2 regions of the Yersinia canariae genome follow, and region 2 is predicted to be linked to the other one. Evidence: predicted binding sites of a transcription regulator. Region 2 holds the regulator's gene; the other holds the start of a gene.

Region 1 (4,433 bases), 420 kb from region 2:
AATAGTCTGTTTGAACAGTATTAAGCCAGAATCCGTGTACCAATCGGCACGCCATTAAATAATGCAGGCAACTGATCAGCATGACGCCAACTGGCAATATCCACTGGGCGGCCCAATGAGCGAGCCGCATCCAGCGCCGCATTCACTTTAACGACCATGCCGTCAGTGATGATGCCCTGCGCAATCAGTTGCTCGGCTTTTTGTGCGGTCATTTCAGCAATTCGCTGGCCTTTGCCATCTAAAATCCCACTGACATCTGACAGCAAAATTAAATCGGCTCCCAATGTCGCGGCCAGAGCCGTGGCTGCCTGATCAGCATTTACATTCATCAGACTACCCTCTTTGGTGATACCAATAGAGCTGATGATTGGCATGTAATTTGCGGCCAGTAAGGTTTGGACTAAAGCCGGCGAGCCAGCTTCCGCCTTGCCCACATGGCCGAGTGCTGCATCCAGTGGTGTGACCGACACGGTATTACCATCGCCCAAACATAAGCCAACAGCATTGATGTCATGTTTCACCGCCCAAGCCAGCAACGTTTTGTTGGCGGTGCCCGCTAATGCACCTGTAATAATGTCAATTTGATCGGCTGGCGTCACGCGCAGGCCGTTTTTCTTCACGACCGGCAACGCGAGCTTTTTCATCAGATCATCAACTACGCAACCACCACCGTGCATAATCACAAGCGGGCGCTCATGCTTCTCACGATAGGTCACCAATGCAGTAAACAGGCGTTCCAGCGCTTCTTCGCTGTCGAGCAACACGCCACCTAATTTAATGACCAACGGGTTTATCATGTTTCGCCTCAATATAATTGGAAAAAATGTCTGTTCCGACTCTGTCGCAAACCGCTCTGTTACCGACTGTTTTATTGTTCACAATAGGGACTGGGTTTCCGCAAAACCAAAACGTATATTCATGCATTGCACCGCCTGCGCCGCCGCGCCTTTCAGCAGGTTATCTTCTGTCGCGACAATAATTAAATGCTCGCCCTGCACAGAGAAACCAATATCGCAGAACGGCAGGCCCACCACCGCTTTTAGCGCCGGCACGCCTTGCTTATAGAGCCTTACCAGTGGTTTGTCCTGATAAGCATTGTGATACGCCTCGGCGATATCTTGTGCCGTCACACCTGCTTTTAGGCGGCAAGTAATAGTCGCCAAAATACCGCGTGCAAAATTCCCCAAGTGCGGAGTAAAAATCACTGGCGTACCAAGGTGGGCAACAATTTCCGGCTGATGACGATGATTAAACAAACCATACGGCTGCAAACTCACTTCACAGAAACTGTTGCCAATACTGGCCTTGCGCCCCGCACCACTGACACCGCTGACGGCGTTAATCACCGGCCATTGCGCATCATTGAGCAAATCGCCATCCACCAACGGCTTAAGCGCCAGTTGGGATGCGGTTGGATAACAACCGGGTACCGCGATCAATTGGGCCTGCTTGATTTGTTCGGCCTGCCATTCAGCTAATCCATAGACCGCTTTATTCAGCCAATCGGCATGTTGATGCTCAAAACCGTAATACTGACTATAAAACGCCGCATCCTGAACCCGGAATGCGCCGGAGAGATCGAATACCACACAACCCGCCGCCAGGAATTGCGGTGCTAAATCATGGCTGACCTCATGAGCGGTGGCGAGGAAGACGACATCAACACCTTTTGCCGCTTGAGCCACATCCACCAAGGGTTGCAGCGGAAGATCAATAATGCCTTTTAGTTGCGGATGCAGATCAGAAAGCAATTTTCCTGCATCTGCACTTTGCGCTGAAACCGTTAAACCGGTTATGTTCATATGTGGGTGACGATTCAGGTAAGCCGTAAGCTCCGCTCCGGCATAACCACTGGCACCAACAATCAGCGTATTTAACATGGGTTCCGTTTACCTTCTGAGTATTCTTACCTAGGTATATACCCCATTATGAATATGGGTATAACAACATAAGTAGTCAAAACCGGCATTTGGGTTCTCAGCAAGGTTTTACTGTTCCCCCACGTGATTGAGCATTGACATTTTCGTAAATTTAAGGGTGTTTTTAGGTTCCCTTACGCTCAAGCTTAATGTATTTTTATTCATAATTAATGCATGAATATTGATACTACCCTAACCAAAGGCTGTCAACAGTGAAGATGAAATTACCTCCATTTATTGAGCTGTATCGGGCGCTAATCGCAACGCCATCGATCAGCGCAACCGATAGCGCCCTCGATCAAAGCAATGAGGCGTTAATCAACTTGTTGGCCGGATGGTTTGCTGATTTGGGTTTTCGCGTCGAAATCCAGCCTGTCCCGGAGACACGCCACAAATTTAATCTGCTCGCCAGCATCGGAGAGGGCCACGGCGGGCTGCTATTGGCAGGTCATACCGACACCGTCCCTTACGATGAAGGCCGCTGGACCCGAGATCCCTTCACTCTGACCGAACATGACAATAAATTGTATGGTCTGGGTACTGCCGACATGAAAGGCTTCTTTGCCTTTATTCTTGATGCAGTGCGTGATATCGATGCCAGCACATTGAGTAAACCACTGTATATTCTCGCGACCGCCGATGAAGAAACCACCATGGCGGGCGCGCGCTATTTTGCTGCTTCCACCCAATTACGCCCTGACTTTGCCATTATTGGTGAGCCAACATCACTGCAACCGGTGCGAGCACATAAAGGCCATATTTCCAATGCTATCCGTATTACGGGTCAGTCCGGCCATTCCAGTGATCCGGCGCGCGGCGTTAATGCTATTGATTTGATGCATGAATCTATTACCCAGTTAATGAAGCTGCGTACCACCCTGCAAGAGCGTTATAACAACCCAGCATTTGCCATCCCTTATCCCACCATGAATTTCGGTCATATCAATGGTGGTGATGCTGCAAACCGTATCTGTGCTTGCTGTGAATTACATATGGATATCCGCCCATTGCCAGGGCTGACATTAAGTGATCTGGATGAATTGATGACGGAAGCACTGGCCCCCGTCAGTGCCCGCTGGCCGGGCCGCTTAAGTATTGATGAACTGCATCCGCCGATTCCGGGCTATGAATGTCCGACAGATCATCATATGGTCGGGGTTATCGAGAAATTACTGGGTGAGCGTACGGCGGTGGTTAACTACTGCACCGAAGCCCCGTTTATTCAGCAAATTTGCCCGACATTAGTGCTGGGGCCCGGCTCCATTAATCAAGCTCATCAACCAGATGAATTCATTGATATGGCCTTTATCGAGCCAACACGCGAGTTGATTGGCCAGTTAGTTGATCATTTCTGCCAGCAGAAATAACCATTATGGGGTAGGCGGATCAATATTGCCGATAAGCCAGACTGATAATCTGGCCTTGGTAATTAAATTTCAGCAATATCCCTAAAAATGATGTTTTTTTGCTAAAAATAGTGTCAATTGGGGTATGGAATTGAACGTGGCGAGTGGATTTGTCCATCTTTGCCTTTTGGATGAAACTAATTTACAAAAAGAAACCATAAAAGTTTATACCCAAAGTCATTGGCGTTGCAGCCAGGCAGCAAGTGAACAAATCCCGATGAGCTGACATTGGTCAGTGATTCCGGTGAGTGAGCGTTGCTAACAACTCTGCGGCGTCAAGGGCGAAGGGGATATGGGTCAGGGGTCATATGAACGAACAATATTCCGCAATGCGAAGTAACGTCAGTATGCTCGGTAAACTACTCGGGGACACAATCAAGGAAGCGCTCGGCGAGCACATTCTGGATAGAGTAGAAACCATCCGTAAATTATCTAAATCTTCGCGTGCTGGTAATGAAGCAAGCCGTCAGGAACTGCTGACAACACTGCAAAATTTATCCAATGACGAGCTGCTGCCGGTAGCCCGTGCTTTTAGCCAATTCCTCAATCTGACGAATACGGCTGAGCAATATCACAGCATTTCGCCGCATGGTGAAGCCGCAAGTAACCCGGAAGCTCTGGCCCAGCTCTTCACCCGTTTGAAAGATAAAAAGCTGAGCGAAAAAGACATGCGCAGCGCGGTGGATGAGTTATCCATTGAGCTGGTGCTAACCGCTCACCCAACTGAAATTACCCGCCGGACCCTGATTCATAAGCTGGTCGAAGTGAATTCCTGTCTGAGCCAGTTGGATCACAATGACTTAGCCGATTACGAACGCAACAAGATCATGCGTCGTTTGCGGCAGTTAGTCGCACAATCATGGCATACCGACGAAATTCGTAAAATTCGCCCTTCCCCGGTTGATGAAGCAAAATGGGGCTTTGCTGTTGTTGAAAACAGCTTGTGGGAAGGTGTGCCAGCTTTCCTGCGTGAATTTAACGAGCAGTTGCAAAACTCTCTTGATTACCGCTTGCCGGTAGAAGCGGTGCCGATCCGCTTCACCTCGTGGATGGGCGGCGACCGTGACGGTAACCCGAATGTCACCGCTGAAATTACCCGTCATGTGCT
Region 2 (4,433 bases):
CAGGTTTAAGCTCATCCACACTTGCTAATGCGCTAACTCGCCCGTGGCCGAAGGGGGAATGGTTGATTGCACAATGCCTGGATATTCATCCTTCTGAAATTTGGCCAACACGCTATTTTGACTCAAAAACCGGTGATCTTCTGGACCGAAAAGTGAGGATACGACAACCTATTATCCAGGCATAAAAAAACCGCCGATAAACTGCTTCGGCGGTTAATGGTGTGATTTCAGGGGCTGCTTTAGCCCCTGCTACACTGATTTATTTTACAAACTGCTCGCCTAACTCAATATCTTTGTGCAACACATCCAGCATGCTTTCAAGGGCTTGTTGCTCAAATGCACTCAGTTTGCCGATATCTTTACGCTCTGCAACGCCGTCTTTACCCAATAGAATTGGTTGAGCGAAGAAACGGGCATACTTGCCATCGCCTTCAACGTAAGAACATTCCACAACATTGCTCTCGCCTTGCAGAGCGCGAACCAAAGAAAGGCCAAAGCGTGCAGCAGCTTGCCCCATAGACAGAGTCGCAGACCCGCCACCGGCTTTTGCTTCAACAACTTCAGTACCTGCATTCTGGATACGCTTAGTCAGATCAATAACTTCTTGCTCTGTGAAACTGATACCTGGAATTTGTGAAAGCAATGGCAGGATAGTCACACCTGAGTGACCGCCAATAACCGGCACTTCGATATCCTGAGGTTGCTTACCTTTCAGCTCAGCAACAAAGGTATTCGAACGAATGGTATCCAGTGTAGTAATACCGAATAATTTATTTTTGTCGTAAACACCGGCTTTTTTCAGCACTTCTGCCGCAATAGCAACCGTGGTATTAACAGGGTTAGTAATAATACCGATTAATGCTTTCGGGCAAGTGCGCGCGATTTGCTCAACCAGATTACGAACAATACCCGCGTTCACATTGAACAGGTCTGAACGATCCATTCCGGGTTTGCGTGCAACCCCCGCAGAGATCAGAACAATATCTGCCCCTTGCAGGGCCGGGGTAGCATCTTCACCGCTGAAGCCTTTAATATTAACAGCAGTTGGGATATGGCTCAGATCAACCGCAACACCAGGAGTGACTGGCGCGATATCATATAATGAGAGGTCTGAACCTGAAGGAAGCTGGGTCTTGAGTAGAAGAGCGAGGGCCTGGCCGATACCACCAGCGGCACCGAGAACTGCAACTTTCATCCTATACTCCTTATTATATTTAATTTAAATTTGCCGTGAATTCATCTATTTACGAACCTTAATTTATTGCGATTTTAAACACAATCTATTAACAGTCAGATTGAGATATCACGCATCAAAAAGGCGCATAAGGTTTGTCTATTTTAGATTAAATCGCTTATTCATTAATGATATAGCGCACATTATTCTAAAATTATCTGGCGTATTCATGACAGGTTAATCGGCGGTTACATTACACCCTTCCTTTACATCAAAACAACATCATTTTAATAACATTTTAGCTACTCAATACAAATGTTAAAAAAAGCTGATTTAGCATAATCGTAACAGTAAGAGAGTGTTAGAATTTCAGCACACCTTGATATCACGGCTTTTATCACCAATACTCCATAGTCATGTTGAATAAAAATTCATTTATATGCATAATAATCCTATTCACTATTGACTGTCAGGGCATAAAAAATGCGTAACCCCGCCAAACAAGAAGATCTTATCAAGGCGTTTAAAGCGTTATTGAAAGAAGAGAAATTCAGTTCTCAAGGTGAAATCGTTTTGGCCTTGCAGGAAGAAGGCTTTGAAAATATTAACCAGTCCAAAGTATCGCGCATGTTGACAAAATTTGGTGCGGTCAGAACGCGTAATGCAAAAATGGAGATGGTTTATTGTTTACCGGCTGAATTAGGGGTTCCGACCACCAGCAGCCCGCTCAAGAATCTGGTATTAGATGTTGATTATAATGATTCAGTCGTTGTGATTAACACCAGCCCAGGAGCAGCCCAATTGATCGCCCGACTGCTGGACTCATTAGGTAAAGCGGAAGGCATTCTCGGCAGCATCGCAGGTGATGACACTATTTTCACCACACCTGCCAGAGGTTTCACCGTCGAACAGTTACATGAAGCTATCCTCCGTTTGTTCGAACAAGAGCTTTAATTCACTACCAATATTAAGATGCGGCCTGATATGCCGCATTTTCTCGTTTGGTACATGTCGACCTTATTAGTCCAAACATTTCGCGATAAACAGGGCATCTGACTGCCTCATCTACTTAAAACCACTCAATCCCCCTGCTTTTACTTCATTTATGGTCAGAGTCGCCGTACTCTTCCGCACTTTTAGTCAAAAATACTTATCATATTGAAAAGACTCTATTTTCTCTGAAAAGTGCTGTTTTTTAATCAATTTTTATTCCTTTTCGTTCTTAAAAAGTAATAACGCACGATAAAGTGACGTTAAATATTATTAGCGGGCTATTAATATTCTCAGTTACTAGATGTATACTCATTTTCGTGACGTAAATCACACTTCCTTTGAAGTGATAAAAGAATAAATAGAGGCAATAATATGAAAGTTAAAACTACTATCGCAACCATGAGCATTCTATCTGCACTGTCATTTGGTGTTTTTGCAGCTGATTCCATCAGTGAAAATCAAGCTGCTAATTTGCAACCGATGGGGACTATTACCGTCAGTGGCCTGAATGGTGCGCCTTCTGATATTCGTCAGGCGCTGTCTGATAAAGCCGATGCCATGGGCGCTAAAGCTTATAAAGTGATTGAAGCGCGCGAAGAGAACAACTGGCATGCGACTGCCACTATCTACCAATAATTGTAGAGTTGGCCGTCATTTGTCATAGCGACATAAAGAATGGCGGCAAGGTCATAATTGAGATTTAAGTTGAATCAACAGTAAAACCAACAAGCCCAAAACACCAAAAATCTATGATAAGCACTTTTGGATTGTCGGTTCATATTTAGGAGATAATCATGAAAATCAAAACAACCCTGACGGCCCTTAGCTTACTTTCTGTTGTTGCTTTCGGCGCATCAGCAGCGCAATCAATTGATGCGGCTCAAGCCAGCAAAATGACTGATTTAGGTGCAATTAGTGTTAGCGGTATTACTGGCGCGCCTTCTGATATTGAGCAGGCAATCGCGAATAAAGCAGACAGCAAAGGCGCTACGGCCTACAAAATCATTGGTATTAATGATGATAATGGTTGGCACGCAACAGCTAAGATTTACAAATAAGATTCAGCGCCCAGAATGAAAGTAAATGCCCCACTCAAAGGGGCATACTTTCGAGCATGATGGTTTATTCAATCTGTTGAAAGATTCATTTTCAGCATATTGAATAGAATATTCATTAAAATAAATTTGTAAGCTTAATCAGCATAACAACAGAATAATCCCTCGTCGTCTATCCGACGAACCCTTTTACCCCCGCTATGCGGGGGCTTTTTTTATCCGTCTTACTCCTGAGATTCAGCCTCTTGTTCTGCTTTTTTATCTAAGGCACTCAACAGCTTGTCATGAATACCACCAAAACCACCATTACTCATCACCAGAATGTGATCCCCTGGTTGGGCGGTTTTGACAACCATATCAACTAGCGTATCAATATCAGCACTCCAATGCGCCGGCTGAATACAAGCTTCGGCGACTTCAACGACTTGCCAAGGAATATGCTGCGGCTGGAATAAGAACACTTCATCAGCACGTCCCAATGAAGGGGCCAATTCGTTTTTACACATACCTAACTTCATGGTGTTAGAACGCGGCTCCAGCACAGCTAAAATTCGTGCAGTGCCACCGACTTTGCTGCGTAATGCCGCCAATGTTGCGAGAATGGCAGTTGGGTGATGAGCAAAATCATCATAAACCGTGACCCCATGAGCTTCACCGCGCAATTCCAAGCGGCGACGCGCATTAATAAAATCACCCAATACCCGGCAAGCATCTGCGGGTAATACCCCCACATGACGGGCCGCGGCTATGGCCATCAAACCGTTATGCATATTATGCTCGCCCACCAATGACCAACTGACCTCGCCGACTAATTCATTGTCGAGGAACACTTCATAGACACTGGCATCAACTGCGACTTTACGTGCAAACCAACTGCCGGTTTCACCCACCAGCTCTTGTTCACTCCAACATCCCATCGCCATCACTTGTTTTAGATGAGTGTCATTATCCGGAACAATGATTTTGCCTTTGCCTGGCACTAAGCGCACCAAATGGTGGAATTGCTTTTGGATCGCCTTCAGATCATCAAAGATATCAGCATGATCGAATTCAAGGTTATTCATGACCAAGGTTCTTGGGCTGTAATGAACAAATTTAGAGCGCTTATCAAAGAAGGCGCAATCATATTCATCGGCTTCGATGACAAAGAAAGGGCTATTGCCTAAACGAGCTGAAACATCGAAATTCCCGGGCACGCCACCAATCACAAA

The links. The regulator ArgR, encoded in region 2, controls arginine synthesis, uptake and breakdown. The targets are predictions, from matches to a motif close to ANTGAATAAAAATACANT.
Positions count from the first base shown of each region.
Region 1: argC (N-acetyl-gamma-glutamyl-phosphate reductase) is a predicted target of ArgR. The motif match lies at 2,068-2,085, and genes of this name have one in related genera.

Region 1 covers NZ_CP043727.1:123,942-128,374, reverse strand. The annotation lists gene argB (acetylglutamate kinase) at 21-797, opposite strand; gene argC (N-acetyl-gamma-glutamyl-phosphate reductase) at 876-1,880, opposite strand; gene argE (acetylornithine deacetylase) at 2,138-3,286, shown strand; gene ppc (phosphoenolpyruvate carboxylase) at 3,634-4,433, shown strand, end outside.
Region 2 covers NZ_CP043727.1:547,666-552,098, reverse strand. The annotation lists gene F0T03_RS02615 (helix-turn-helix domain-containing protein) at 1-185, shown strand, start outside; gene mdh (malate dehydrogenase) at 260-1,195, opposite strand; gene argR (transcriptional regulator ArgR) at 1,658-2,128, shown strand; gene yhcN (peroxide/acid stress response protein YhcN) at 2,540-2,803, shown strand; gene F0T03_RS02595 (YdgH/BhsA/McbA-like domain containing protein) at 2,962-3,225, shown strand; gene mpl (UDP-N-acetylmuramate:L-alanyl-gamma-D-glutamyl-meso-diaminopimelate ligase) at 3,447-4,433, opposite strand, start outside.